DNA from 3 places in the Paraburkholderia nemoris genome. Region 3 is predicted to be linked to each of the others. Evidence: riboswitches for the same ligand, from Rfam matches in the RefSeq annotation. Region 3 holds a riboswitch; each other region holds the start of a gene.
The links. Region 3 has a riboswitch for cobalamin ahead of cobG (precorrin-3B synthase). Riboswitches for the same ligand answer to the same signal wherever they lie in the genome.

Region 1: another riboswitch for cobalamin. It lies ahead of KHO33_RS04540 (CbtB domain-containing protein); the one in region 3 lies ahead of cobG (precorrin-3B synthase).
Region 2: another riboswitch for cobalamin. It lies ahead of KHO33_RS07310 (TonB-dependent receptor domain-containing protein); the one in region 3 lies ahead of cobG (precorrin-3B synthase).

The regions. Positions count from the first base shown of each region.
Region 1 is NZ_CAJNBO010000002.1:423,940-433,681, forward strand. Features, by position in the region: gene KHO33_RS04520 (MFS transporter) at 1-936, shown strand, start outside; gene KHO33_RS04525 (alpha/beta hydrolase) at 993-2,003, shown strand; gene KHO33_RS04530 (hypothetical protein) at 2,049-2,489, shown strand; gene KHO33_RS04535 (histidine phosphatase family protein) at 2,527-3,141, opposite strand; adenosylcobalamin (AdoCbl) riboswitch at 3,237-3,324, shown strand; gene KHO33_RS04540 (CbtB domain-containing protein) at 3,378-3,599, shown strand; gene KHO33_RS04545 (CbtA family protein) at 3,611-4,357, shown strand; gene KHO33_RS04550 (ABC transporter substrate-binding protein) at 4,737-5,921, shown strand; gene KHO33_RS04555 (VOC family protein) at 5,979-6,794, shown strand; gene KHO33_RS04560 (FUSC family protein) at 6,963-8,882, opposite strand; gene KHO33_RS04565 (2OG-Fe(II) oxygenase) at 9,166-9,742, opposite strand, start outside.
Region 2 is NZ_CAJNBO010000004.1:76,542-86,283, reverse strand. Features, by position in the region: gene KHO33_RS07315 (FecCD family ABC transporter permease) at 1-69, opposite strand, end outside; gene KHO33_RS07310 (TonB-dependent receptor domain-containing protein) at 97-2,007, opposite strand; cobalamin riboswitch at 2,099-2,355, opposite strand; gene KHO33_RS07305 (hypothetical protein) at 2,563-2,919, shown strand; gene KHO33_RS07300 (cell division protein ZapA) at 2,916-3,227, shown strand; RNA gene ssrS (6S RNA) at 3,320-3,501, shown strand; gene KHO33_RS07290 (EVE domain-containing protein) at 3,594-4,052, shown strand; gene KHO33_RS07285 (SIMPL domain-containing protein) at 4,250-4,981, shown strand; gene lgt (prolipoprotein diacylglyceryl transferase) at 5,075-5,980, opposite strand; gene KHO33_RS07275 (LysR family transcriptional regulator) at 6,124-7,107, opposite strand; gene ilvD (dihydroxy-acid dehydratase) at 7,333-9,006, shown strand; gene KHO33_RS07265 (c-type cytochrome) at 9,202-9,543, shown strand; gene KHO33_RS07260 (DUF2486 family protein) at 9,627-9,742, opposite strand, start outside.
Region 3 is NZ_CAJNBO010000001.1:522,870-532,611, reverse strand. Features, by position in the region: gene cobM (precorrin-4 C(11)-methyltransferase) at 1-467, opposite strand, end outside; gene KHO33_RS02330 (cobalt-precorrin-6A reductase) at 514-1,236, opposite strand; gene KHO33_RS02325 (cobalt-precorrin-5B (C(1))-methyltransferase) at 1,233-2,321, opposite strand; gene cbiE (precorrin-6y C5,15-methyltransferase (decarboxylating) subunit CbiE) at 2,321-3,730, opposite strand; cobalamin riboswitch at 3,815-3,993, shown strand; gene cobG (precorrin-3B synthase) at 4,078-5,622, shown strand; gene KHO33_RS02310 (precorrin-8X methylmutase) at 5,615-6,241, shown strand; gene KHO33_RS02305 (precorrin-2 C(20)-methyltransferase) at 6,242-6,973, shown strand; gene cobJ (precorrin-3B C(17)-methyltransferase) at 6,961-8,787, shown strand; gene KHO33_RS02295 (alpha/beta hydrolase) at 8,797-9,624, opposite strand; gene KHO33_RS02290 (AAA family ATPase) at 9,682-9,742, opposite strand, start outside.

The DNA.
Region 1 (9,742 bases), on a different contig from region 3:
GGGCTCTCGGTGGGCGGGCAGTTCGCGACGGCATCGGCGATGCTGGTCGAGTACGCGCCGCCGCACAAGAAGATGTTCTACGGCAGCTTCAATATGTCGGCGCAGGCGTTCGCGTTGCTGCTTTCGTCAGGCGTCGGTTATCTGCTGACCACGCAGTTCACGCATGAGCAACTGGTGGCATGGGGCTGGCGCCTGCCGTTTCTGTTCGGCGCGTTGGCGGGGCCGTTCGGTTTCTACATCCGGCATCGCGTGGCGGAATCGCCTGAGTTCGAGCGCTTGCTCGATCAAAAGGACAAGCCGCCGCGCGTTACGGTGCGCCAGTTCTTCCGCGAGAACGGCGACGCGGCGATTTGCGCGATGGGCGTGATCATCATCGGCGCGGCGACCAATTATGTGTGGCACTCGTATCTGTCGGTGTATGTCGAGCGTCAATTGCATCTGCCGCTGTCCACTGCGCTGCTCGGCGCGTTCGTGTCGGGCGTGCTGAATCTGTTCCTGTTTCCGCTGTCCGGCAAGCTCGCCGATCGTTATGGCGCGTACCGGCTGTTCTATCCGATCGTGATCACGTGGATGGTGTGCGTGTATCCGCTGTATCACTTCGTCGTGACGAATCCGACGCCGGGGCATCTGTTCATCGCGCAGATGGTCGCGACGGTGGTCCTCGCCGCCATGTCCGGTTCGCACCCCGGCATGCTCGCGACGCTGTTTCCGGTGCGCAACCGTTCGGCGGGCGTGGCGCTCTCGTACAACATTGCGGTGACGCTGTTCGGCGGCATGGCGCCGCTCACCATCACCGCCCTGACGCATCTGACCGGCAGCAGTCTGACGCCGGCGTTCTACCTGATTTTTGCCGGTTTCGTGTCGCTCGCGATGGTGTATTTCACGCGCTCGGGACGTGAGCCGGGCGGTGCAACGGCGAAGTTCGTCACGCGTTAACCGCCACTAGCCAGCGCCCCTAGCCAGACTGATTAGATGACCCACGAGCTTATTGCATGACCCAGCCTTTGATTACAGATGACGAACGCGCGCCGAATGAACGTCCGGTTGCCGTCGTCGCCAGCCGGCATCTGAGTGTCGCGACGCCTGCGGGCAGCGGCACGGTGCCGGTGTTCGCGAACGGCGACTGGCTTGCGCCGACGCATGACGTCAAGCGTGCCGTGATTCTGATTCACGGACGCCTGCGCAATGCGGATACGTACTTCAATCTTGCGGAGCGTGCCTGCGCACTGGCTGGTGGCGATGCAGCCGATACGCTGCTGATCGTGCCGCAGTTCCTCGCGAGTGCTGACGTTGGCGCGCATGCGTTACCGCCATCCACGTTGCATTGGGAATGGACTGGCTGGATGGGCGGCGACAACGCCAAAGGTCCGGCGCCGCTCAGTTCGTTCGATGTGCTCGACGCCATTCTGCAGACGCTGGCGTCGCGCGAGCAGTTTGCGTCGCTGACCGAGGTGGTGATCGCCGGGCATTCGGGCGGTGGCCAGGTGGTGCAGCGCTACGCCGTGGTGACGCGGGGTGAGGCGCCGCTCGTCGCGCGCGGAATTGCAGTGCGCTATGTGGTCGCGAATCCATCGTCGTATGTGTACTTCGATGCGATGCGGCCGACAGCATCAGGTGAATTCGTGGCGTTCGATGCGACGGCATGTCCGTCGTTCAATCGCTGGAAGTATGGGCTCGAAGATTTGCCGGCCTATGCTTCGAGTGGCGGGGAGGCTGGCTCGGCTGATGCGCTCGAATCGCGCTATGCGCGTCGTGACGTCACCGTGCTGCTCGGCGGTGCGGATTGCGATCCGCAGCATCCGGCACTCGACCGTTCATGCGCGGCGCAGACGCAAGGCGAGCATCGGCTGGGACGCGGACTGGCTTACTCGCGCTATATGGCGTTGAGGTGTCCGGAAGCGGCGGCGAAGCATCGTACGTTTGTGATCGACGGCGTCGGGCACGACGCGAACGGGATTTTTGCATCGGCGCAGGGGCTGGCGGCCTTGTTCGGCAAGGCATGAACCGTGCTACTGCGATAAGGCCAGCTTTCAAAGGACTGTGCCGACATGAACAAGACCCGAATCCTCGCGGCCGCGATCGCCGCTGTATCGCTTGGCGCCTTGCTGCCGTGCAGCGCCAATGCCGACGATGCGCCTAGCCCATGTGCGTCGCTCAAACGGATCGTCGCAGCGGCGCCGGACGGTCTGGCTTCGCTCACACCGGAAGACGGCAAGGGCGTTGCGCAACCCTACGGCGATGACGCCCAATGTTCGGCGAGCCGTGGGAGTTATCAATGCACGTGGACGCCGCATCACGATGCCGGTTCGAGCACGGATGCACTGCAGGGTGTCGCGGCGGACATCGCATCGTGCCTGCCCGACGCGACGCATGATCAGAATTCACCGGGTCGTCAGCATTTTTATCTAGGCACGCGTGCCAAACGGACTGATATCACGTTGACGCGGGCTGATTCGAGCAAGTTGCGGCTGGTTGTATCGGGCAAGTGAGTGGGCACATGCGTTTCGGGCTGTCCGCGTGCGGCCGTTATCGCGACGCCGGCCACCATGTCCAGCCGCGTCGCGAGCGTCGCAACTCGACCATCGAGAGCGGCGCGATTTCGATGCGCGGAAACACGGCCGGTGACGCGCCGAGCGCATGAACGATCGCGGCCCGGATCACGGAAGCGTGCGTGACGGCGACCACGTTTTGCGTGTTGCCCGGTATGACGCCCTCGCTCAACGCACCGTTTAGCGTGTCGAGCCACTGTCCCACCCGCTTCACGAGTTGACTGAACGACTCGCCGCCGTGTGCGGCTGCGTCAGGATCATGTGTCCACGCGGCGAGGTCGTCCGGTGCTTCGACCGCGAGATCGGCAAGGCGACGGCCATGCCACAGGCCGTAGTCCATATCTGCCAGCCCCTCGTCGGCTGATGCGCCCGGGGCCGATGCCGCGGCACCGAGCCCCAAGGCCGACGCCGTCTCGCGCGCACAAACGGCAGGGCTGACGAAAACCGCCGCGTCATCCGGAATCGACAGACGCGTTCGTGCGGCGGCTGCTTCGGCGAGGCCGCGTGCGTCGAGTGGGTCGTCGGCGGGGAAGCGGCCCGCGCGCATCGCTGCGGTCGATGCGTGGCTGATCAGTAACAGCCGTATGTCCATTCAGTTGATTTCCATAAAGACCGGCCTAAAGCGGGACGCCGCGTGCATGCTTTGCATTGCCGGGAGGCAAAGTTTAGCGCGTAGAATAGCGTCACTGCGAAGCACGGAAGCCGGTGAGAGCCCGGCGCGGTCGCGCCACTGTAATCGGCATTCATGAGCCGAAAGCCAGACCTGAGCTTCGCACCATCCCTCTTCAATCGACTATCGGGGCGCGTTACCCCCAGGAGATGTCCATTATGTCCAACGCTGTTTTCGATTCCACGACACAGCCTGTCGCCCAACCTACGCCGATTCCGCTGCGTGAACTGCTGCCTTGGGTCGTGTTCGGCGGCTTGCTGCTGTTGCTCGCGCTGTATTTCGTTGGTGCGGAACAGGGCGCCACGTCGCTGGTGCCCGGCATGTATGTGCACGAATTCGTGCACGACGGCCGCCATCTGCTCGGCTTTCCCTGCCACTAACGGAGTCGAACATGGTCGGTAAATTGTTGGTACGCGGGATGCTTGCAGGCATCGCCGCGGGATTGCTCACGTTCGGCTTCGCGAGATTAGTGGGCGAGCCGCAGGTCGATCAGGCGATTTCCTTCGAGGAAAAGGCCGACGCCGCCAAAGGCGAAGCGCCCGAACCCGAACTGGTGAGCCGCGGCACCCAGGCCGGCCTCGGACTGTTGACGGGCGTGGTGACGTACGGCGCCGCGTTCGGCGGGCTGTTCTCGCTGGTGTTCGCGTATGCATATGGCCGCGTCGGCACGCTGAGTGCGCGCGCGTTGTCCGCATGGCTCGCACTTGGCGCGTTTATCACGCTGGTGATTGTCCCGAACATCAAGTACCCGGCGAATCCACCCTCGGTGGGCGACCCCGAGACGATCGGGATGCGGACCGGCTTGTTCTTCCTGATGATTGCGATCTCGTTGGCGGCAATGGTGTTTTCGCTGAAGGTTCGACGCCGCGCGGCGCTGAAGCTGGGCGCGTGGAATGGCTCGATCGTGGCGGGCGTGGTGTTCGTTGCGATCATTGCTGCCGTGCAACTGTCGATGCCGACGATCAACGAAGTGCCGGCGGCTTTCCCGGCAGTGCTGTTGTGGAAATTCCGCGTCGCGGCCATCGGCATGCAGGTGATTATGTGGACGACCGCTGGGCTGCTGTTCGGCGCCCTCGTTGAGCGAAGCAAATTGCTGGCGCCCGCGAGCCGCAGCGCCGCGAAGTCCGCTTACCTTTGATGTGAACGGCGTGACCGCGCGAGCCGCGGTCACGCCGACGTGCAGCGCGAGAGAAGCCAAATACATCAAGTACTTGGCGCGTTTGCCGGAATGTTATCCACAGGCTTGTGAACGTTTTCTGTGGATAAGCCACCCCTCTGCAATGCGCGGCTCCGCGCCAACCGTGTAGGCGATCATCGCTGCGTCCCCCCGCGCCGCAAGCAACAAACCGATCTGCGTCAAGCACTTAGGTACGATGCCCCGCTGTTATCAACAACCCTATGAACATTTTCTGTGGACAAGTTCCATAGCCGCATAACGTTATGCGAATCGCTTGGTTGCCCGAAGCCGGGGCAAATCCGACACTCACTCCAATCTCAAGCAAACCGAGCCTGGAGCCATGTCGAACACATCAAGCTTGCGCCCATCATGGGCCACTCACTTCGCGGCACTTCTGCTGCTGGCCGCATCGGCACTAACGACGACAACGGCCATCGCCGCGCCACCTTCGGGCGATCCGATCCTGATAGGCGTCAGCGGCCCGCTGACCGGCCAGAACGCTCAGTACGGCGCGCAATGGAAAGCCGGTTTCGATCTTGCATTGGATGAGATCAACAGCCACAACGGCATCAACGGCCGTCCGCTGAACTACGTCTTCGAGGACAGCCAGAGCGACCCACGCCAGTCCATCACGATCGCGCAGAAATTCGTCAACGACCCGCGCATCCTGATCGAACTCGGCGACTTCTCGAGTCCGGCTTCGATGGCGGCGTCGCCGATTTATCAGCATGCCGGCCTCGTGCAACTCGGCTTCACCAACTCGCATCCTGACTTCACCAAAGGCGGCGACTACATCTGGAGCCCATCGGTCAGCCAGGCCGACGCGCAGCCGCTGCTTGCCGACCTCGCCGTGAAAACGCTCGGCCTCAAGCGCATCGCCGTGCTCTATCTGAACACCGACTGGGGACGCACCAGCAAGGACGTCTTCGTCAAAGCCGCCAATGAACGTGGCGCGCAAGTCGTTGCGGCCGAAGGCTATCAGTCGGCCGAGAAAGATTTTCGCGCGACGCTGGTGCGCGTAGGCGCCGCGAACCCGGATGGCATCGTGCTGATCTCGTACTACTCCGACGGCGCGCAGATCGCCCGCCAGGCGAGAACGAGCGGCATCAACCTGCCGATTGCCGCAGCCAGTTCCGTGTATTCGCCGAAATTCCTCGAGCTCGGCGGTGAGGCCGTCAACGGCGTGGCGACGAATACCAGCTTCTTCCCCGGTGAATCCGGGCCTGAAGTGCAAAGCTTCGTTAAACGCTTCGAGGCGAAATACCACCGTGAGCCGGACGCGTTCAACGCGTATGCGTATGACGCCGTCATCATCGCCGCCTATGCGCTGCGCGCCGGCGGCCCCGACCGCAAGGCCGTGCGTGATGCGCTGCCGAAGCTGCATGACATTCCGAGCGTCGTGTTCGGCAAGGCCAATTTTGATCCGGCGACGCGTCGTGTGATTGGTGTGAAAAACATCAACGTGGTGGTGAAGAACGACAAGTGGACGTTGCTTGATAGTAAGGCGACGGTTGCGCAGAAGTAGGCGTCCCGCTGGCCGCCTTGGTCTCCGAACATTCATAACATTCACGACTTTTTCGCCATGAGCCTTTTACTCGACCACATTGTGATTCGCGTCCACGACCTGACGCAGACCATTGAAAACTTCACTGCGCTGGGTTTCACCGTGCAGCAAGGCGGTACACACGCAGATGGCGTGACGCATAACGCGCTGATTGGTTTCGCCGATGGCAGTTACATCGAGCTGATCGCTTTCTTGCAAGCGGCGCCGCAGCGTCGTTGGTGGGATGTGGGGCAGCGTCACGGTGATGGATTTGTTGATTACGCGCTGTTGCCGTCGAGCGTGGGTGCTGTGATCGATGCCGCGCATGGGCGAGGTCTGCTATATGACGGTCCGCAGGCGGGTGGGCGTGTGCGTCCGGATGGCGCGCGACTCGAGTGGCAGACCGGCCGGCCGCAGACCAGTGACTTGCCGTTCCTGTGCGGGGATATCACGCCGCGTCATCTGCGTGTGGCTGAAGGCGCGGTGCGTGAACATGCGAACGGCGTGCGAGGCGTGGCGAGTTTGACGGTCGCTGTGAATGATCTGACGGCGAGTTTGCAGCGGTATCGGGCGTTGCTCGGTATCGGTGACGGGGAGACGCGGACGGCGGCTTTGCCGGGGCTGGGGGCGGTGTCGGCGACGTTATCGATTGGTGATACGTCCGTTGTGTTGCTGAGCCCCGTGCATGTCGATACAGCGAGCGTCACCGCCGAAGGCGCAGCGTTGCGCCGGCAACTCGCCACGCGTGGGGAAGGGGTGTTGGGTGTCGCTTTGCGCGCTGATGGCAAAGCGCCGCCGCGGGTGCTCGACCGTGAACGCACGCATGGCGCGTGGTTCGAGATCACCGCGGGGTGAGGGGAATCGCCTTTCGGCGCGCAGCGCTTAGTAAGTTAAGTGGATCAAGCAGTTGGCGCTGTTGTGGGGTTGTTATCCACAGGCTTGCGAACATTTTCTGTGGACAAGTTCACGACAGCCGCCGTCCCTTCACGCCGTGGGCAAACAAAATCCAAATCCGATCGCCGCTTACGCGCTCCTGCTCCTGAGCGCCCAATTGAACACGCTCCGCGTTCTGGCAACCGGCTGCGTCAGTCGATCAAACAACTGGGCGACAGCGCCATCGAGTTGCGCGAGCGCTGGTGCCTTTGCTGGATCGACGTCAACGGCAGCAGTCATCGGCACGTGCTCTTCCAACTCGTCACGTGCAGACCCCACCACGCCGCCGCTATACCGCGCGATCAACGAATCCAGCCGCGCAACGATCGATTCCACATGCGCAGCGCCGGCATCCGCCGCATTGAGCGACACATCTTCCGACGACGTGACTCGCCGTGAAGGATCACTCAGCACCCGAGCCCAGTGCAAGCAACACAGCAGCGAACCGGTTGCAAGTTCAACGCCGGGATTCCACACCACCACCCGTTGTGTCTGCAGTGGTTTCAACGCGATCCGCAGATCATGCCAGGTACGATCGAGCTTGCGCATCGCTGACGCCGTCTCGGGCGATTGAGTAGCAGGGCCCGCTAGACTTACCACTTCGCGCAATGAGCCAAGCACAGCTCCAAGCCTTGTCTCTACGTGGCGGGTCGCCGCAAGCGGCATCATCAAAATCGCGACCGCAAACGACACGAGGCAACCGACCAGCACTTCTTCGATCCGCAGTTCAACCAGCGGTCCCATCGCGAAGCCCAACTCGCCGTATACGAGCCCGACGAGCACGGTAATGAAAAACACCCCCGGCGCGTATGCACTCAGGATGTAGTAAGCCCAGCCGAACACGCAAAGCACCATCGTAGCCACGAGCAACACGGACGAGTCGTGCAGCGGCGCGACCAGCAACACGCTGACTAGCGCGCCCGCCAGTGTTCCGGCGAGGCGCTGTGCGCCGCGATAAACCGTGTCAGCGCGTGACCGCGTGCCGAGAAACACCACGAACGTCGTGATGACCGCCCAGAACCAGCGCTCGGGAGACAGCGAGTGGCCGATCAGCATCGCGAGAAAGGCAGCCGTTGTGGCGCGCGTGGCTGGCAGCCAGCAGAGTTTGGTGCGCAAATCGGCAAGCCATGACGCGGCGGATTGAGCACTCGTAGCGCCAGCCGACAGAGGCGAAGCGCCGCGGTGCACATGGCCCTGATGGGCAATCTCCTTGAGCCGCACAATCGCGTGACGCAGCACGTCGGCGCTTGCATGGGCGTCGCCATGTGCAGGCGCTGAAGCAAACGCATGCTGCCCCGCCGCGACTTCCACTTCGACGATTCGCTCACGAATCGTCTCGGCATCGGGTGGATTCAGCAACGCCAGTTGTTCTTCAAGCGAGAGCGCCGCTTCGTTCAGTGCCGACAAATGCACCGCGCCCGGTGCGGCGAGTACACGCGAGGCGCGCAACGTCACCGTGTGAATGGCAAGCCGGAAGCTGGCAGCCGCCCGCATCGGCACGATCACGCGGCCGACCAGCGTGACCATCAGCGGGCCGAACGCGGACAGCAGGAGCGACTGCACAAGATGCAGCGAAGAAGGATGCAGATACAGCCCAAGGTAGAAGCACACCACGCCAAGCATCGCGCAACCCAGCGCACGCGGACCACACGCCTGGACCAGCATGCCGACGAACATCACGACCAGGAAGCCCGCATCCCCAGCGAGCGGATTACGGCTCAGTACGCTCGCTGCGGCAAAGCACACGCAGGCGCAGAGATAGAGGCAAAGCAGGGTGCCGAACCACGCAGGCCGTCGTGCATCGCGCACGAACAGTGGCGCCACCATTGCAAAGAGGATGCCGGGCGCGGCGAGGGTAATCGGTTGGTGATGAAAGACGGTCCACGCGATACTGGCAATGCCGGTTAGCAGGCAGGCAAGCGCAACGCGCAGCGCAGTATGGAGACGCACGAGTCCCGGGTCCGCAACCAGCAGGCGGTCGGCGACGCGTGAAAACGCGGCAGCAATCATGATCGATGATATCCAGGCTAAATGGCCGCCACCGGCTTTTGGCCGATTGCGACAGGGCGGGCGTGCGAGCCCGCCACCTTCGTATCGTCGGACGGGGCTGCCGTGCCGGGATCACCGGCTGGAAGCCCCGTCCGACGACGGGCGATAACCCGCGAACAGGCACGCGGGACGCGCTGCAAAGGGTGGCGCAGCGCATCAGGCGGGTTCGGGTTTTCCCGGATGATACCGGGTCAAAAATGCGATTGTCGAATTTTTGCGGCGGCGCAGCAGTTTTGGAGCGCAATCATGTCGCGTCGTGGAAAATCACCCCGAGCGTGTGCCGGCGGCCCGAGCGCAGGCGGCTCACGCCGTGCCGCAGATTCACCCGATACACGCCGCGCGTGCCCTGCACCGGCCGGTGATGGACCGCAAACACCACCGCGTCGCCCTTGCCGAGCGGCACGACTTCCGTGCGCGACTGCATCCGCGGACGCTGCTCCGTCATGACGAACTCGCCGCCCGTGAAATCCTGGCCTGGCTCCGAGAGCAGAATCGCGACCTGAAGCGGGAACACGTGCTCGCCGTATAGATCCTGATGCAGGCAGTTGTAGTCGTCTTTTGCGTATTGAAGAATCAGGGGCGTCGGACGCAGCTGGCCGGCCGCGTGACAGCGCTCGATAAATTCGCTGTGGGCGGCCGGATAGCGGACAGCGATATTCATCGCCTCGTTCCAGCGATTCGCGACCGGCGCGAGGCGCGGATAAAGCCCGGCGCGCAACTCGGCGACCAACGGTGCCAGCGGATACGCAAAGTACTTGTACTCACCACGGCCGAAACCATGCCGCGCCATCACGACGCGGCTTCGGTACAGATCGTCGCGC
Region 2 (9,742 bases), on a different contig from region 3:
CGCGGCCGCGCGCTTTGCGCCCATCACGCGCAACGTGCTCGTGGGCATCGGGCTCGAGCTACGGTTCATCGGCGCGTTCTCATGCAAGCACGTTCGTCACTGCTGCTGCCAACCAACAGTGACATACGCACCGCGCCGCGGCGAGTTATACGAGTAGGCCGTTTCATAGTCCTTGTTCAACAGGTTCTGGATCTGCGCGGCGACGTACCACGCCTTCGTGATGTTGTAGCGCGCCGACAGATTCACCACGCCGTAGCCGCCCAGCGTGCCGCTGCTATCTTCACGGGCGCCGCTGACGATCCACTCGCCGCCAACACGCCACCCGGCAATGCTGCGATTCACCGCCAGCGACGCGAAGCGCCTTGCACGCCGCACGAGATCGGTATCGCTATCGAGGTCGACGGGATTTTGCAGCGTCACCGACGCACGCACATCTGTCTTGCCCACATGGCCGCTCCACGATCCCTCAAGCCCCTGCACCTTCGCACGGCCGACGTTCTCGGCCAAAAAGATGCCGGGCGTAACCTGCTCGTAGTCGATCAGATTCGAATAACGCGTCTGGAACGCGCTCAGACGCATCACGCCAAGCGCGTTCGACGCGTACTGCAACGCTGCTTCGATCGAATGGCTGCGCTCGGGCTGGATCGACGGATTGCCGCTGAGCGGATAGTACAGATCGTCGAAGCTCGGCGCGCGGAACGAATCCGAATAGCTTGCAGTCGCCTTCCAATGCTCGGTGATGTCGAAACCGTAGCCGAGATAGTAACTGTTCGCCCCGCCGAAATCGGAATACTGATCGCGCCGCACGTTGGCCTGAATCTGATTGCGCCCAAAGCGCCCTGTGTAGCCGACAAAGCCCGAATCGACATGCCGGTCGGGCGCAGCGAACGTATCCGAATCGAGGCTCTGATCCAGATGCTCATAGCCGACCTGCAGTTTCTGCTGCGCGGCGAGCGCGAAATCGTTCTGCCATGTGTACTGGCGATTGTCGGTATCGAAGCGGCCGTTGTAGATGCCGTTGGTATTCGCCACGCTGCGGTCGTCGCCTTCGGAAACGATGAAGTGCGTGGTCCACCAGTCGGTCAGCTTGCCGTTCGCGAACACCGACACCTGGCGCACTTTGCTGTAGAGGTTGTTCAGATCGATCGGCACGCCGTACGCGTTGTCGTAGCTGTTATTGCCGTTCGACTGGAAATAGGTGACGCCCGCGTCCCACTTGTCGCTGAACTTGTGACGCAGCGAAGCCGAGATACTTTCGTTCAGATAGCCGTTTGCGTTCGGATTCGCGTTGGGCGCCTGAGACGGATTGAGCGACGAGAAGCCGTCGTCTTTCGAACGCGCGAGCGAAATGCTGAAGGTGGTGTTGCCGTCTTTATCGAGCGCGCCGTTCACGCCGGCTTGCTGTGTCTGCGTGTGATAGCTGCCATAGCCCACCGAAAAATTGAAACGCGGCGGATGGTCGCCGCCGTCTTTGGTGAATACTTGCACCACGCCGCCAATTGCGCCGGAGCCGTAAAGCGCGGACACGTTGCCATTCACCACTTCGACGTGATCGATCTGATCGAGTGGAATCTGTGCGAGTTGCGGCGCACCCAGGCTCACGGAATCAACCCGCACGCCGTCGATCAGCAGAAGTGATTGCGTCGACGACGCACCGCGCAGAAACAGGCTCGTCGTGGAACCCGGGCCACCGGTGCGCGAGATTTGCGCACCGGGCGCGAGTTGCAGCAGGCCGGGCAAATCGGTCGCGGTCGTATCGGCAATGTCCTGCTGATCGAACAGCGTGGTCTGCGGGATCGCATCGGCGAGCGGTTGCGGCCCGCGCTCCGCGGTCACGACAACGGGCGACAACACCGCGGCTGACGAATCGCTCGCCCCCGCATCGGCAGAAGAAGATGAAGAAGAGGAGGAGGACGAGGACGCAGAAGAAGCGGCAGCTTGCGCATGCACGACGAGCGGCAGGCTCGCAAAGGCGAGCAACGCCGCGCGAGCGATAGGGGACAGCATGGGATGACATTCCTGTGGATAGCGTGCGCGGCCCGCTTCCCCGCGGGCCGATGCGTAACGAGGCGCCCGCGTTGTTTTACGTTTGCGCGGGAACGAGCCTCTCCCTCTGGCCGGTATCCGGGCTGGCGACACATCGATCCCGCCTTCCCACGCGTGACGCGCAGTGGCACACTCGCGTGTTCAGCTTCAAACACGCGATCAGGATCGACCTGCATGACGAATGCGGTCGCTTACCGTTGCGGGGGCAGCGCAGGTTGGCGCGTTCAGGCGAAGCGCGCGCCCTGCTTCCCGTTTAACTGCGCACACTGTCGAAAAGCGCGCGCGGGCACCAAAGTGCGGCCAGTTTAGGAGCGGCCCTCGGGTCCGTCAAGAATGGTTAATCCGCGCGCAAACTGTTCTGTTAAGTGCAGGTTATTGTCCGATGCATGAGTTGTTTTTCATCATATGGTCGATAAAAGCCGGCACAAAGCGATGTTGTTACGTCTCGAAACGAGACAATTGTCGGAACCTGCGACATTCCGCGCTAAAATGCGATGTCTTTAGAGGACGCAGCAGATGCTCACCGAACTCGAAACACTTTCACAGAATATCGGCAAGCTGATCACGATCAGCCAACGCCACAATGAAGCGCGTCTCGCGCTCGAAGATCAGCTCGCCCAAACGCGTGCGGAAGCCGAGGCCACGCGCACGGAACTCGCGCTGATGCGCGAGGAGCGCGATGCGCTGCAGGCGGAACGCGACGCGCTGTCGGCAAAGATCGACGACGCACAGGTGCGCCTCAATGCGATCCTCGAAAAATTGCCGCGGGCCCGCGCGCACAGCGAGCCTGATAATCAGCTCGACCTGCTCGAGGCCGCGCCGCATGAGGAAGAAGCGGAGAGCGACGTCACCCGCCATGGAGAAAATGCATGACCACCAAGCAGATCGAAGTATCGATTCTCGGCGTGCCCTATCGTCTCGCCTGCTCGCCGGAAACTGAAGGCGCGTTGCTTGAAGCGGTTGCTCGCGTCGACGCCGAGATGTCGAAGATCCGCAATAGCAGCAACGTGCGCGGCACGGATCGCATTGCCGTCATGGCCGCGCTGTCGCTGGCATCAGAACTGCTTAAGCTGCAAAGCAGCGTGCGGCACGGAGAAGCATTTCCCGCTGAAGAAATCCGGCGTACAATGCACCAAATGAACGAGCAACTGGGTACTGTGATTCAGCAGTACAGCATGTAAAGTATCTTGTAGCCGGTCCTGAGATCGGCTGCGGATTCAAACGAGGTGCATGAGCAAAGATTCATGCAAACGTCTTGAATTCAATCGGTTTGACTTCCCTGCCTGGTTCGCCAAGGTCATATATTCCTTGAACCAATGCCATGTGCACGGTTGTGGAAATTTGTAGCACGGGTGTGCGCGTCACTCTGTCTGATGTACCCGAAGTGCTGCTAACTGCGACCAATTCTGAACTCCCGGTTCAGGATGCCGGCCTAGCGGCTAAGGCGGGGACCTTATTCAAACGGCATCGGACTTCGGTTCGGTGCCGTTTTTCTTTGGGCCGCGATTTTTCTTGCTGTATCAAACCTTTAACGTTCAACTCGATTCATGCGCTACTGGCTAATGAAGTCCGAACCGGACGAAGCAAGCATCGACCATCTCGCAGAGGCGCCGCACCATACGTTGCCGTGGACCGGCGTGCGCAACTATCAGGCGCGCAACTTCATGCGCGACATGATGCAGGTCGGCGACGGTGTGCTCTTCTATCACTCGAGTTGCCCGGAGCCGGGCATTGCAGGGCTCGCGGAGGTATCGTCCACCGCGTATCCAGACCCCACTCAATTCGACAAGAAGAGCCCCTACTACGACCCGAAGTCGTCGCAGGAAACGCCGCGCTGGCTACTCGTCGATGTGGTGTTCAAGAAGAAGATCCCGTTGATTCCGCTTGCCGCGCTGCGCGAGCATGAGGAATTGAAGGACATGCGTGTGCTCGTCAAAGGCAACCGTCTTTCGATCACACCGGTGACCGAAGCTGAATGGCGCTTCATCACTAAACGTCTTGTTTAACGTTGCATACTCACATGCGGCCCGTTGCCGCTTGTGTCACGCGCAAGTCTGTGCGCCGATGAACACAAACGTTCAGCAAACGTCAAATTAGGGAACCAAGCTCAGGTTACAAGCGCCTAACGGACTCGCAAACGTTGTGCCACGCGCATGGCGTTCGCTCCAATCGTGCACAACCTGTTCAAGCAAGGAGTCCAAGAATGACGAAAAACACCGCACGTGCACTCGCTCTCGCTCTCGTTTGCGCCGCGCCTGCTGCGCTCGCGTTGACGCCGGCCATGACCCGCGCGCAGGGCGTGACGCAATATCAGCCCGCGGGCGTGCTGTCGCTGAATGCGCAAGCAAGCTCGGAAGTGCCGCAAGACGTCGTCGATATCACGCTGTTCTATGAGCAGGAAGCGAGTGATCCGTCCGTGCTCACCTCCACGCTGAATCAACGCGCCGATGCGGCGCTGCAAAAAGCCAAGGGCGTGAACGGCGTAACGGCTCGCACTGGCTCCTTCTCGATCTACCCATCCACCGATCGTGACGGCCGTATTTCCGCATGGCGCGGCCGTACTGAAGTTGTGCTCGAGTCGCACGACTTCGCCGCGGCGTCGAAGCTCGCGGGCCAGATGGCATCGATCATGCAGGTCGGCAACGTGCAGTTCTCGTTGTCGCCGGAAGCGCAGCGTGCCGCGGAGCAGAAGCTCACCGGTGAGGCCATCAAGTCGTTCCGTGAGCAAGCCGCTTCGTCGGCGCAGGCATTCGGCTACAACGGCTATTCGATTCGCGAGGTCAACGTCGGGCACAACGGTGTCATGCCGCGTCCCATGATGATGATGAGCGCACGCGCAATGGGTGCCGATGCGAAGGCATCCGCGCCGGTGCCGATCGAAGGCGGCACGTCGACTGTCACGGTCAATGTGTCGGGCTCGGTACAGATGAAGTAACGCGTTTTACACCGGACGTCCTGCTGTAAAAGAAAAAGCCACGGCATGCCGTGGCTTTTTTTGTTGGCTTCTCACTACGATAAAACGTAGCGCTCAGTTTGCGCCGACTGGCTGCGCCGGTTCACGCCGCGCACGGCGATATGACCACACCAGTACCCCGATGCCCACGAGGATCATTGGCAGCGAGAGCCATTGGCCCATCGAGAGGCCCATTGCCAGGAGCCCAAGGAAGTCGTCCGGCTCACGTGCGAATTCCACCGTGAAACGCGCGAGGCCGTAGCCGATCAGGAACACCGCGGAAATTGCGCCCAACGGCTTTGGTTTGCGTGAGAAGAAGAACAGCACGAAAAACAGCGCCACGCCTTCCAGCGCGATCTCATACAACTCCGACGGATGACGCGGCAGCATGTGATATTGCGCGAACACTTCGTTCAGATGCCATTGCGCGGCCAGTTGCGGATGAGTGGTGAGCCACGTGGCGTCGTCCGGCGCGGCGCCTGGAAACAACATCGCCCAGGGCGCCGACGGATCGGTCACGCGGCCCCACAACTCACCGTTGATAAAGTTGCCGAGGCGCCCAGCCGCGAGCCCGGTCGGCACCATCGGCGCGACGAAATCGGTGACCTGCAGCCACGACCGCTTGCGCTGATAGGCGAACAGCACCATGGCCAGCGTCACGCCGAGGAAGCCGCCGTGAAACGACATGCCGCCTTCCCATACCTTGAAGATGTCGAGCGGATGCGCGAAGTAAAAGCTCGCCTTATAGAACAGCACGTAGCCGAGCCGGCCGCCAAGGATCGTACCGAGCACGCCGTAAAACAGCATGTCGTCGATATCTTTAGCGGTCCAGCCTTGCGCGGCGACATACGGCAAACGCAGCCGCAAGCGGCCGACGACGATCGCCGCGATGAACGCAACGAGGTACATCAGTCCATACCAGCGCACAGCAAGCGGCCCCAGATGAATGGCAACGGGGTCGAAATTCGGGTGAATGAGCATCGTGTTGTTATGGGCAGTTCAGGTTCAGAAGCGGATTTCTAGTCGGGTTTCAAGTAGCAGCCGGCGGTGTGCGCATCATGCGGCGCATGCGTTGGACGGTTCCGCTTGCAATGCGTTCGCGGCAGCGGCTCACCTAAGCTCGCCTAAACACGAGGCGCCGCGAACTGCGCCTCCATGGTCGCCGCGTGCGCTCGCACGATCTCGATGAAGCCGGCCAGAACCGGACTCACCTCCGCCGTGCGCCAGACCAGCCCCGTCTCGATCGCCGGCACCGATTCGGAGAGCGGCCGGTACACGACACCCGTGCGGCGCAGATTACGCAACGATTGCGGCACCAGTGCGACGCCCATCCCGGCCGACACGAGGCTCACGATCGTCTGCATCTGGATCGCCTCCTGGCCGACCCGGGGCGCGAGGCCCGCCACGCCGTAGCAATCCATAATGATGTCATAAAAGCCTGGCGCCAGACGTCTTGGGAAGATCACGAGCGGTTCGTTGGCGACGTCGCGCAGGCTGATGGGCGTGTCCAGCCACTCCGCGTGCGGGTCGGCCCTGGAGCCGGCGGTGCGGCCCACGCGCTGCGCCATGTCCGTCGACATCGCGATCACCAGCGGCTCGCGGGCGATCGGCAGCCACGAAAGCTGGGTGGCATGGCGCGACGGCAGCGGCGCGATCACGAGGCCTGCGTCGATGCGCCCGGCCACCAATTCGTCGATCTGCACGTCGCTGGTGGCTTCGGTCAGTTCGAGGCGCACTCGAGGATGGCGCGCGCCGAAATCGCGCAGCAGCAGCGGCAGCAGGCCGTAATCGGCCGTCGAGACGAAAGCCAGCGACAACGCCCCGGCCTCGCCTCGCGCGAGGCTCTGCGCCAGCGGCCGCAGCCCCTCGGCGCTCGCCAGCAGGCGCTGCACTTCGGGCAACAGGTCCGCGCCCACCGGGGTCAGCTCCACCGAGCGCTTGGTGCGCGCGAACAACTCGACGCCGAGTGTTTCCTCCAGCGCCCGAATCGCCTGCGACAACGGCGGCTGCGTCATGGAAAGACGCACGGCCGCCCGCCCGAAGTGCTTTTCTTCGGCGACGGTCACGAAATAGCGCAATTGGCGCAGGTCAGGAATCGTAGGCAACATGATTAATACATTTTACGACCTAATCGAGCCTGAATAATATATTGGACACGCGCTTCGCAAAACTGCACCCTTGCGCAACGCGTCGGAACTAAACTGAACTGACCAGAACCGCCGTATCGGCCGACGCCGCCGGCAACGCATTGGCAGCGTCAGCGCGGCCTCTGCGGCAGCACCTGAGTCCCGCACACGCAGCACGGATCAAAACAAAACAGATTGGAGTTCCCCATGGCATACAACCGTCGTTCGAAGAACATCACGCAAGGCGTGGCGCGCTCACCGAACCGCTCGATGTACTACGCACTCGGCTACGAAAAGGCCGACTTCGACAAGCCGATGATCGGCATCGCCAACGGCCACTCGACCATCACGCCGTGTAACGCCGGCCTGCAGCGTCTGGCCGACGCGGCCGTCGCCGCGGTCAAGGGCGCCGACGCGAATCCGCAGATCTTCGGTACGCCGACGATTTCGGACGGCATGTCGATGGGCACCGAAGGCATGAAGTATTCGCTCGTGTCGCGCGAAGTCATCTCCGACTGTATCGAGACTTGCGTGCAAGGCCAGTGGATGGACGGCGTGGTGGTGATCGGCGGCTGCGACAAGAACATGCCGGGCGGCATGATCGGCATGCTGCGCACCAACGTGCCGAGCATCTACGTGTATGGCGGCACGATCCGTCCGGGCAACTGGAAGGGCACCGACCTGACCATCGTGTCGTCGTTCGAAGCAGTGGGCGAGTTCACGGCCGGCCGGATGTCGCAGGAAGATTTTGAAGGGGTCGAAAAGAACGCGTGCCCGTCCACGGGTTCGTGCGGCGGCATGTACACCGCCAACACGATGAGCTCGTCGTTCGAAGCGCTGGGCATGTCGCTGTTTTATTCGTCGACGATGGCCAATCCGGACCAGGAAAAGGTCGACTCGGCGGCCGAATCGGCACGCGTGCTGGTCGAAGCGGTCAAGAAGGATCTGAAGCCGCGCGACATCGTCACGAAGAAGGCGATCGAAAACGCCGTGGCCGTGCTGATGGCCACGGGCGGCTCGACCAACGCCGTGCTGCACTTCCTCGCCATCGCCCACGCGGCTGAAGTGGAATGGACCATCGAAGACTTCGAGCGTATGCGCAAGAAGGTGCCGGTGATCTGCAACCTGAAGCCGTCGGGCCAGTTCGTGGCGACCGACCTGCATAAGGCCGGCGGCATTCCGCAAGTCATGAAGATCCTGCTCGACGCGGGCCTCTTGCACGGCGATTGCATCACGATCACCGGCAAGACGATCGCCGAAGAACTGAAGGACGTGCCGAGCAAGCCGCGCGCCGATCAGCAGGTGATTTTCCCGATCGAGCAGGCGTTGTACAAGGAAGGCCATCTGGCGATCCTGAAAGGCAACCTGGCCGTCGATGGCGCGGTCGCCAAGATCACCGGCCTGAAGAACCCGGTCATCACCGGACCGGCCCGCGTGTTCGACGACGAGCAAAGCGCGCTGGAAGCGATTCTGGCCGACAAGATCGTGGCCGGCGACGTGGTCGTGCTGCGCTACCTCGGCCCGAAGGGCGGCCCCGGCATGCCGGAAATGCTTGCGCCTACGTCCGCAATCATCGGTAAGGGACTCGGCGAAAGCGTGGGCCTGATCACCGACGGCCGCTTCTCGGGCGGCACGTGGGGGATGGTGGTGGGTCACGTGGCGCCGGAAGCGTTCGTGGGCGGCACGATCGCGTTCGTGCAGGAAGGCGACTCGATCACGATCGACGCGCACAAGCTGCTCCTGCAGTTGAACATCGACGACGCCGAGCTGGAACGCCGCCGCGCTGCATGGCAGCAACCGAAGCCGCGTTACACGCGTGGCGTGCTGGCGAAGTACTCGGCGTTGGCGCTGCCGGCCAACAAGGGCGCAGTGACGGGCTGAGCGGGCATTGAGCACGCTACGCTGATCCGCCTCGATTCACCTCGATTCGCCGGGGCTAACGCGTAGCATCGCTCGACACCACATCGGCTGCGTCAGTTACGAAAAAGCGCAAAGGGGCGCACGGGAAACCGTGCGCCCCTTTCCTTTTATAATGCGTGCACCACGAGTCGGGCACCTGCACCGACGGAGACCAGAATGAAATCAATGTCGTATGCAGCGCTCGCGTCGGCCAGCGTGCTGAGCGCTATGTTAGGCGCCGTCAGTCCGGCGGCGCACGCGGAGGTGCCCGCCGCCCTCGAGCTGGCTCAGCAAGAAAACTGCATGAGCTGTCACTCGGTGACGCGTCCATTCATGGGACCCGCGCTGCATGACGTCGCCTCGAAATATGCCGGCCGCGAAGATGCCGCCACCTATCTGAAGCACAAAATTCTTGACGGCAGCACGGGCGTGTGGGGCGCGGTGCCGATGCCCGCGAATACGCAACTCACGCCCGATCAGGCGGCTACGCTGGCGAGCTGGGTGCTGACGCTCAAATAATCACACTTAAACGAAGACTCAAATGAACGCCGCTTGATGAAAGCGGTGAGAGCGCCCGTAGCGCGGCGCGCCCTCAGCCACGATCAGGCGCTGCCCGAGCGCCTCGCGATCTCCTGATCGACCGCTTCCCTGACCCAGCCGGTCAATTCAGTCTCCAGCGCCAACGCCACTTCGCGCGTGATCTGGTTGATGAGCCAGG
Region 3 (9,742 bases):
CGATGTCTCGCGAGGTCGGCGAGTTGTTCGCCTTCCGGCATCGTCGTTTTGCTTGCGAAGCGCGTGAGGATCAGCGTCTGCGAAATATTGGGCAAGGTGAGTTCGCAGCCAAGCGTCGCCGCGCATGCCGCGGTTGCCGTCACACCGGGCACGATTTCATAGGGAATGTCGAGTTCGCGAAGTCTGCGAATCTGCTCGCCGATTGCACCGTACAAGGACGGGTCGCCGGAATGCACGCGCGCCACGTCCTGGCCTTTGTCGTGTGCGGCCTTGAGTAAGGCGACGATCTGATCGAGGTCGAGCTCGGCGGTGTTCACGACCTGCTCCGCGCTATGCCCCTCGAGCACAGCGGCCGGCACCAGCGAGCCGGCGTACAGGATCACGGGGCAGCCGCGCACAAGGCGTTGCCCTTTCACCGTGATCAGTTCCGGATCGCCGGGACCCGCGCCGATAAAAAACACCGTCATTCACTACTCCATGATTCGTTTGGCCGGCATGACATGCATGCGCCACTTAACCTGAGACTTGCAATGCTTCCAGCAAGTCGGCCACGTTTGCAAACTCGCGATCGACCGCGGGCAATGATGGACGCCGCAGCATGACGACCGGCAGGCTACGTTCGCGCGCGACTTCGAGTTTCGCTTCAGTGGCGCTGCCGCCGCTGTTTTTGCTGACGATGACATCGAATGCTTCCGCGCTAAACAGCGTTCGCTCGCCTTCGAGCGTGAATGGGCCGCGTGTCGCCAGAATCCGTGCACGTGGATTGGCTTCGTGTGCGTCGAGGCAACGTACCGTCCAGAATTGCTGCGACGGGATTTCGTCGAGATGCGCGAGCGGTTCGCGGCCGAGTGTGAACAGTGGTCGCTTGAATGAAGCGAGCGCTGCCGTGAGTTCAGCCCAATCGTCGACCATGCGCCAGTCGTCGCCGGCTTGCGGCTGCCATCCCGCGCGACGCAGCGCCCAGCACGGTACGCGCGCCGCGCTGCTCGCTTTCGCGGCATTTGCGCTGATCTGCGCGGCGTATGGATGCGTCGCGTCGATCACGAGGCTGATGCGTTGGTCCTCGATATAACGCGCCATGCCTTCGCTGCCGCCGAAGCCGCCCACGCGCACCTCGCACAACAGATCGTCCGGCACCTTGCCGAGGCCGGCGAGACTGTACACGTGCTCAGGGCCGAGCTGTCTGGCAATCCGCAAAGCGTCGCCTGTGCCGCCGAGCAGCAGGACCCGCATCATTGCGCGGCTCCGATCAGATTGCCCTGGCGGTCGATCGCGAACATTTCGACCGCGACCTGCGACGGCACGATATCGCGCGCGACAGCAAGCGCGTGACGGCAGACGATATCGCCGAGCGGCACGTTTTGCGCGTGCGCCAATGCGACCGCCTGCTGACTCGTATTTGCGGCGAGGATGGCCGCCTGTAACGCATCGTCCGCGCCATACTCGGCGGCCCATGTTGCAAGCCGCTCCAGATCGATGCTCGAATTCCGGCTATGCAGATCGAGGTGTCCGGCTGCCAGTTTGCTGAGTTTGCCGAAGCCGCCGCACACGCTCAGGCGCTCGACCGGCGCGCGCTTCATATGCTTGAACACCGCGCCGACGAAGTCACCCATTTCGATCAGCGCGATGTCCGGCAGGCCGTAATGCGCGCGCATGGCGTCTTCGCTGGCGTTGCCGGTGCAGGCCGCGAGATGCAGATAGCCGTTCGCACGCGCGACGTCGATGCCCTGATGAATCGATGCGATATAGGCCGAGCACGAGAACGGCCGCACGATGCCGGTGGTGCCGAGAATCGACAGGCCGCCAAGAATGCCGAGGCGTGGGTTCATCGTTTTCAGTGCGAGTGCTTCGCCGCCTTCGACGCCGATCGTCACTTCGAAACCGCCGGTATATCCATGTTCCGCCGCGAGTTCGGTCAGATGTTCAGTCATCATCTTGCGCGGGACGGGATTGATCGCCGGTTCGCCGACGGGCAGCGTGAGGCCGGCGCGCGTGATGGTGCCAACGCCTGGCCCTGCGCGGAATATCACACCCGGTTCGGCAAGCAAGCGCACGCGGGCGAATACGATCGCGCCGTGTGTCACGTCGGGGTCGTCGCCTGCGTCTTTTACTGTGCCGGCTTCCGCGCCCTCGGCGCTCAGGCGGCAGAACACCAGCGGCATCGGCACATGCTGCCCCTTCGGCAACACGATCTCCGCGACCTCGCTGACTATACCCGCGAGCAACAGACGCGCGGCCGCGAGCGACGTCGCGGTGGCGCAACTGCCGGTCGTGTAGCCGCTACGCAGCGGCGCGGGTTGTTCGGGCGTTTCTTCGCGCATTACGGGTGAGGTGGTGAGTCGGCGGAGGCGGTCGAGGTGTCATTGGCGGTATTGACGCCACTAGTGCTGTTCGTGCTGTTCGTGCTGTTCGTGCTGTTCGTGCTGTTCGTGCTGTTTGTGCTGTTCGTGCTGTTTGTGCTGTTTGTGCTGTTCGTGCTGTTTGTGCTGTTCGTGCTGTTCGCACGGAACGTGCCGTCGGCGCCGTCGGCCAGCTTCGTGACTTCCAGCAGCGTAATCGGCAACGCCTGGCGCCACGTATCGAAGCCGCCGAGGGGCTGTGCATCGGCCAGCGCGATGCGGGTCAACGTGCCGCCGTGTTGCTCACGCCACGCCGCCAGCGCTGCCTCGCCTTGCAAGGTCACCGCATTGGCAACCAGACGTCCGCCGTCACGCAAGCGCGCCCAGCAGGCGTCGAGCACACCTGGCACCGTCACGCCACCGCCGATGAACACGGCATCCGGCACAGCCAATCCTTCCAGCGCATCAGGCGCCCGGCCGGCCACCAGTTGCAAACCCGGCACGCCCAACGCGTCGCGATTGTGCTCGATGAACCGCTGCCGCTCCGCGTGCCCTTCGATCGCGATCGCGCGGCAGGTCGGGTGCGCGCGCATCCATTCGATGCCGATCGAGCCGCTGCCCGCGCCCACATCCCATAGCAATTCGCCTGGAGTCGGCGCGAGGCGCGCCAGTGTGATTGCGCGGACGTCGCGTTTGGTCAACTGACCGTCGTGGCGAAAGGCGTCGTCAGGCAAGCCGACGGTCAGCGGCAAACGCGGAGCGCCCTCCGTTGCACGGCATTCAAGCGCGATCAGGTTCAGCGCCGCCACTTCCCCTGCGGGCCACTGGTCCGCGCGGCCATCGATACACCGCTCCAGATCGCCGCCCAAATGTTCCAGCACAGTCATCCGGGTCGCGCCGAAACCGCGCGCATTCAGCAGTTCGGCCAGTGCAGCGGGCGTGCGCCCGTCGGCACTCAGCACGAAGACGCGCGCGCCGTCGTGCAGATGAGCATTCAGCGTCGGCAACGGCCGTCCCACCAGCGAAACCGTGGCGACATCCTGCAACGGCCAGCCAAGCCGCGCGGCCGCCAGCGACAACGACGAGGGCGCGGGCAGCACCCGCAACTCACCTGCCGGCAACTGCCGCGCGAGCGTCGCGCCGACGCCGAACAGCATCGGGTCGCCACTCGCCAGCACACACACGGGCCCTGTACGCTCCGCCAGCAAAGGCGCGAGATCGAACGGCTTCGGCCATGCCGCGCGGCGCGCAGCGAGGCGCGCGGGCAGCATCGCCAGATGACGTTCACCGCCATAAACCACCGACGCTTCCAGCAAAGCACGCCGCGCGGGCTTCCCCAAGCCGGCGAAGCCGTCATCGCCTATGCCCACCACGGTCAGCCACGCCGGCATGCATCCATCCTCTTTCTGTATCTTCAAATATTGCGCTGTGCCACGCCGATCAGAGCGTCCAGCCTCGTTGTGCTGTTCGAAAAAAGGCATAATACAGCCGCCGGTGCCCTTCGGGGCCGAAGAGGGAACACAGTGTCGCTGTGGCTGCCCCCGCAACTGTATGCAGCGAGTCCGCCTGCGCTCCGCGCCACTGGTTCGACCGGGAAGGCCGCGGCGGACCATGACCTGCCAGCCAGGAGACCTGCCGGCCAGACTGTTCGTGCCAGCCTACATCGGGCGGGGTGTACCGATGCCGTAGCAATGGCCGCTTTGCGGCTTGCTCGGGCCGTCGCGCGACGCTCAACCCGGTGTCCGTCTTGAATCAAGCTTCGCCCTCCACTGCTTTGCCCGACGCGGCTCTCGTGCTGCGGTCTTCGGCGTGTCCGGGGCTGCTGCGCATCGTTGCCGCGCGCGATGGGGGGATTTGCCGGATCAAATTGCCCGGTGGCGAGTTGAGCGCGTTGCAGGCTGCGGTGATTGCCGAGGTCAGTGAACTGCATGCGGCTGGTGTGGTCGAGCTGACCAATCGCGCGAATCTGCAGGTGCGTGGCGTGCGAAGCGGGCATGAAACGGCGTTGATCGCGATGCTGGTCGATGCGGGGCTTGGGCCGATTCCAGAGGCTGGCGCGGTGGATGCTTCCGGCGTGCTGCTCGCGACCTCCGCGGATATTTCTGACACATCTCGGTTCGACGCAGCGGATGCTTCAAATACGCGATCGACGACCGCACAACAAGCGCCTGGCTCAATTTCGGCATCCGCTGCGGATGATGTGCGCAATGTGATGGTGAGCCCGACTGCCGGGCGCGATCCATTTGCGCTGTTCGATACGAGGCTGCTTTGCGTCGAACTGCTCGCCTTGCTGCAATCCGAGGCGCGGTTCGCGGCGCTGTCGCCGAAATTCGCGCTTCTGCTCGATGGTGGTGAGCGTCTTGCCAGGCTGGATCATCCGCACGACGTATGGCTGGCGGCGACGCAGGCGGAAGACGGTGTGCGATTTGTGTTTGGGTTGGCGGGTTGTCCGCCGGCTAAGGCGAACGCGAATGCCGATGCCGATGCCGATGCCGGCGCTCTCGCCGCAGTGCTGCCTTCGCAAGTCATAGACCTCGTCCGCGCGCTGCTGCACACGTTCCTCGATCTGGCCGCCCCAGATGCCACGCGCATGCGCCACCTGCTCGCCACGCATCCCCTCGACGCGCTATTGCAGCACGCTCAAACGTACGTCGATTTCCCGCTGTCACGCGACACATCGCTTGCAAACTGGCAACGCCCCACGCCTGCCGATGCCGCGCTCCGACTCGGCGCGCACGCACAGCGAGTCGTCGGAACGCTGCACGTAGGCGGCCAACCGCCGCTCGGACGCCTCGACGCCGCGACCTTGCGCAGCCTCGCCACGCTCGCGCAACAGCACGGCAACGGCACACTGCGCATGACGCCCTGGCAAAGCGTATTGCTGCCCGATATCGCTGCCGATGCCGCGCCCGCCGTGCTCGCTGAAATGAACGCGTTGGGACTCGCCTGCGATCCCGCACAACCCATTACGCACTTAATCGCCTGCGCCGGTTCCACAGGCTGCGCAAAAAGCCTCGCTGACACCAAAGCCGACGCGCTGCTTCTAGCGGATCGCCTGCCCGACGGCGTCGACGTCCATCTGAGCGGCTGTCCGCGCTCATGCGCCGCCGCACATTGCGCGCCGTACACACTGCTGGCCGCGGCACCCGGCATCTACGACCTTTATCGCCGCGACAGCCAGCCGGGTTTCGGCTCGTGCGTCGCGCACCAACTCACGATCGAACAGGCCGCCGACATGCTCGACCCATTGGCACACCCGGCCCGGAGCCCCTCAGATGCTTGATTACATTCGCGACGGTCAGGAGATCTATCGCCAATCCTTCGCGACGATACGTGCGGAGGCCGACTTATCGCGTATCCCTGCCGACCTCGAGAAACTCGCGGTGCGCGTGATCCACGCCTGCGGCATGGTCGACGTCGTTGAAGATCTTCAGTTTTCCGAAGGCGCAGGCACGGCGGGCCGTACGGCACTGGCACAAGGCGCGCCGATTCTGTGCGACGCCGGCATGGTGGCGCAAGGCATCACGCGCGCACGACTGCCTGCCAACAACGAGGTGATCTGCACGCTGACGCATCAGGACGTGCCTGCGCTTGCGCGCGAACTCGGTAATACGCGCTCGGCGGCCGCGCTCGAATTGTGGCGGCCGCAGTTGGCAGGAAGCGTCGTCGTGATCGGCAATGCGCCGACCGCCCTCTTTCATCTGCTCGACATGCTCGATGCCGGCGCACCGAAGCCCGCGCTGATCCTCGGCTTTCCGGTTGGTTTTGTCGGCGCGGCCGAATCGAAAGCGATGCTTGCCGAAGACAGTCGCGGCGTGCCCTTCGTCGTGGTTCATGGACGACGCGGCGGCAGCGCGATGGCCGCCGCTGCCGTGAACGCACTGGCGACGGAGGTCGAGTAAATGACCGTGCAAGGACGTTTATTCGGACTGGGCGTCGGCCCCGGCGACCCGGAACTCATCACGCTGAAAGCGCTGCGTTTGCTGAAAGCGGCACCCGTGGTCGCGTATTTCGTCGCGAAGGGTAAAAAAGGCAACGCCTTCAGCATCATCGAGGCGCATCTGCATGACGCTCAACAACATCTGCCGCTCGTTTATCCCGTCACGACCGAAGCGCTCGAACCGCCGCTTTCGTATGAGGCGATCATCGCCGATTTCTACGACACCGCTGCGGAGATCGTCGCCGGCCATCTCGACGCGGGCCGCGACGTCGCGGTGATTTGCGAAGGCGATCCGTTCTTCTACGGCTCGTATATGTATTTGCACGACCGCCTCGCGGCGCGTTTTGAAGCCGAAGTCGTGCCCGGTGTGTGCTCGATGCTCGGCGGCGCAGCGGTACTCGGCTCGCCGCTGGTGTATCGCAATCAGAGTCTGTCGGTGCTCTCCGGTGTGTTGCCCGAAGACGAATTGCGCCGGCGTCTCGCCGATGCGGACGCTGCGGTCATCATGAAACTCGGCCGCAACTTCGATAAGGTGCGGCGTGTGCTTGGTGAACTCGGGCTCGCGCATCGTGCGCTTTACGTGGAACGCGCGACGATGGGCAATCAGCGCATCGTGCCGCTCGACGAGGTCGACCCGATGGCCTCGCCGTATTTTTCGCTGCTCGTGGTGCCGGGGGAAAAATGGCAAGGTTGACGCCCCCCGTGATCGTGATTCTCGGTGCGGGCGCGTTGGAGACCGCACGGCGTATCCAGATGCTGTATGCAGGCTGCCAGGTTCATGCCTTGCAGGGGCGAGTCGAAGCTGACGTCTCGTACACGGAACTCCGCGCGCATCTGTGTGATCTGTATGCGCGCGGCACGCCGATCATCGCATTGTGCGCTGCCGGGATCGTGATTCGTTGCGTCGCGCCATTGTTGTCGAACAAGGGTGTCGAGCCGCCGGTGCTGGCCATTGCAGAAGACGGCAGCGCGGTCGTGCCCTTGCTCGGCGGCCTTGCAGGCGTCAACGTAATGGCTCGCGAGATTGCGGCTGCGTTGAACGTGTCGCCAGCGATTACGACGAGTGGCGAATTGCGCTTCGGCACGTGTGTGCTCAATCCGCCTGAGGGATATGCGCTGGCCGATATAGCGCAAGGTAAGCGTTTCGTATCCGATCTGCTGGCGGGTGAAAGCACGCGCATCGAGGGTGAAGCGCCGTGGCTCGATGACGCGCAATTGCCTCGCTCGGAATCGGCACGTCTCGCGATTCGCGTGACGCCGCGCGCGTGGGATGGGCGAGATGATGAGTTGGTGATTCATCCGCGGAGCGTGGTGGCGGCGGTGACCGTGCCGAGCGCGGATACGAATACGGGTGCGAGCGCGGATGCGGGCACTAGCGCGCAGCCCGCTGTGAACGTGAGCGTCGGTGCAAATGCCAGTCCAGATGCGCTGACGGCTTCCGGCGCGCGAATCGCCGCGCTTGTACATGAGGCATTGGACGCGCACGGTCTTGCACCGCTCTCGCTCGCGACATTGCTGGCTCCTGCCGAACAGATGGCGAACCCGGCGCTCGCCGATGCCGCGGCGAGCCTGAACGTGCCGCTGCGTTTTGCCCACACACGCCCAGAGGACGGCGAGCCGCCGAGCAATTTGCTGCATGCCGCGCTACGCGTCCCTTATCAAACCTTGCATGACGACGCAGACGCAGGGGTTGCGCTCGCACTAGCCGCGTTAGCAATCGACCCGGACACGATTGGCCATGCACGCGGCCGCTTGACCGTGATCGGCCTCGGCCCCGGCAGCGCGGACCTGATGGTGCCCGCCGCTCGAACAGCACTGAACGAAGCCACCGATATTCTCGGCTACGAAACCTACGTGAAAATGGCCGGCCCCTTGCGTACCGACCAACGCGTGCACGGCACGGACAATCGCGAAGAGATGCAGCGGGCGCGCCATGCGTTCGAACTCGCGAGCACTGGGCGATCAGTGGTAATGGTGTCGTCGGGCGACCCCGGCGTGTTTGCGATGGCGGCCGCGGTGCTTGAGGCGCTGGAAGAAGGCGCTTCGACGAACGCTGACTGGCGCGCGGTCCAACTTGCCATCGTGCCGGGGGTGTCCGCGGCCATGGCAACTGCGGCGCAAGCGGGAGCGCCGTTGGGCCATGACTTCTGCATGCTGTCGCTATCCGACAATCTGAAACCGTGGAGCATCATCGAAAAGCGCCTTCGGCATGCGGCAGAAGCGGATCTGGTGATGGCGTTCTACAACCCGATCTCTCGCGCACGGCCGTGGCAGTTGGATAAAGCGCTGGACATCGTCCGTGAATATCGCGCTGCCGCGACGAAAGTCGTGCTTGGTCGCGATATCGGCAGGCCGGGCAGCACACTGCGGACAATCACGCTCGGTGAACTGCGTTCTTCCGATGTGGACATGCGCACGATGGTGATCGTGGGGTCGTCGACGACGCGCGCGTTTGCTAACGGCGTCGATGGCGGTGAATGGGTTTACACGCCGCGGTGGTATGAGTGAACACAGGGGTCACTTTCGCCCCATCCCTCTCACCACCGCCTCCATTTGCACCCCATCCGCCCGCGCGAGGTCCTCAAGAATCGTAAAGTGATTGCACCCGGCGAGCGGCACGAACTCCACCTGCTCACCCGCTTGCCGGCACGCCGCTACGTATTCCTCTGAATGCCGAACCAGTTCCGGTAACTCGGCTGTGCCGACGCTGACAGTCATCGGCACACCCTTACCAATGTGCCGCATCGGGCTATAAGCACCGATCTCCTCCTGCGTTAGCTGCAACTTCTCATTGAGCCATGACATCGCAATCGGCTCCAGATCCACCAATGCGCTGATCGGCATGGCATGCACGACAGACTCATGCGTGCGATAAAGCGCACTCAACTGCCCGCCCGCAGAATGCCCCGCAAGGCAAACGGGACCACGCGTGCCGAGCCCATCACGATCAGCCGCCAGCGCCGCCAGCAGCGCATCGACTTCGCCGACGATCTGCGTCATCGACGCCTCCGGCGCCAACGTGTACTCCGCGAGCACAACATTGAAGCCACGCCCAAGCGGCCCACTGGCGACGAACGCAAAATCCTCCTTGCTGCGTGCCTGCCAGTAGCCACCGTGTATGAACACGAAAATCGGCGCGTCAGGCCGCACGCACGGAAACCAGTCGAAACGTTGCCGTGGCCGCGGACCGTACGCCACATCACGCCTGCACGGCACAGCGGCATACAACGCCGCGCTGCGCGCCTGAAAGCCGAGCATGCGCTCAGCGACATCGGCCACCGCCGCCACGTTGTCGTAGGCTGCACGCAGCGCCGCGTGGTCCATGCCGCGATAGAGTTGAGTCATGACGTTCCCAAGCCATTCAATGAAACATTCAACGAAACCAAGGCGTCGCAAGACGCCCTATGCCGCCACCTTCAAATCCTCAATCGCCCGCTGTCTGACGCCCAGATCGTCCCACAGC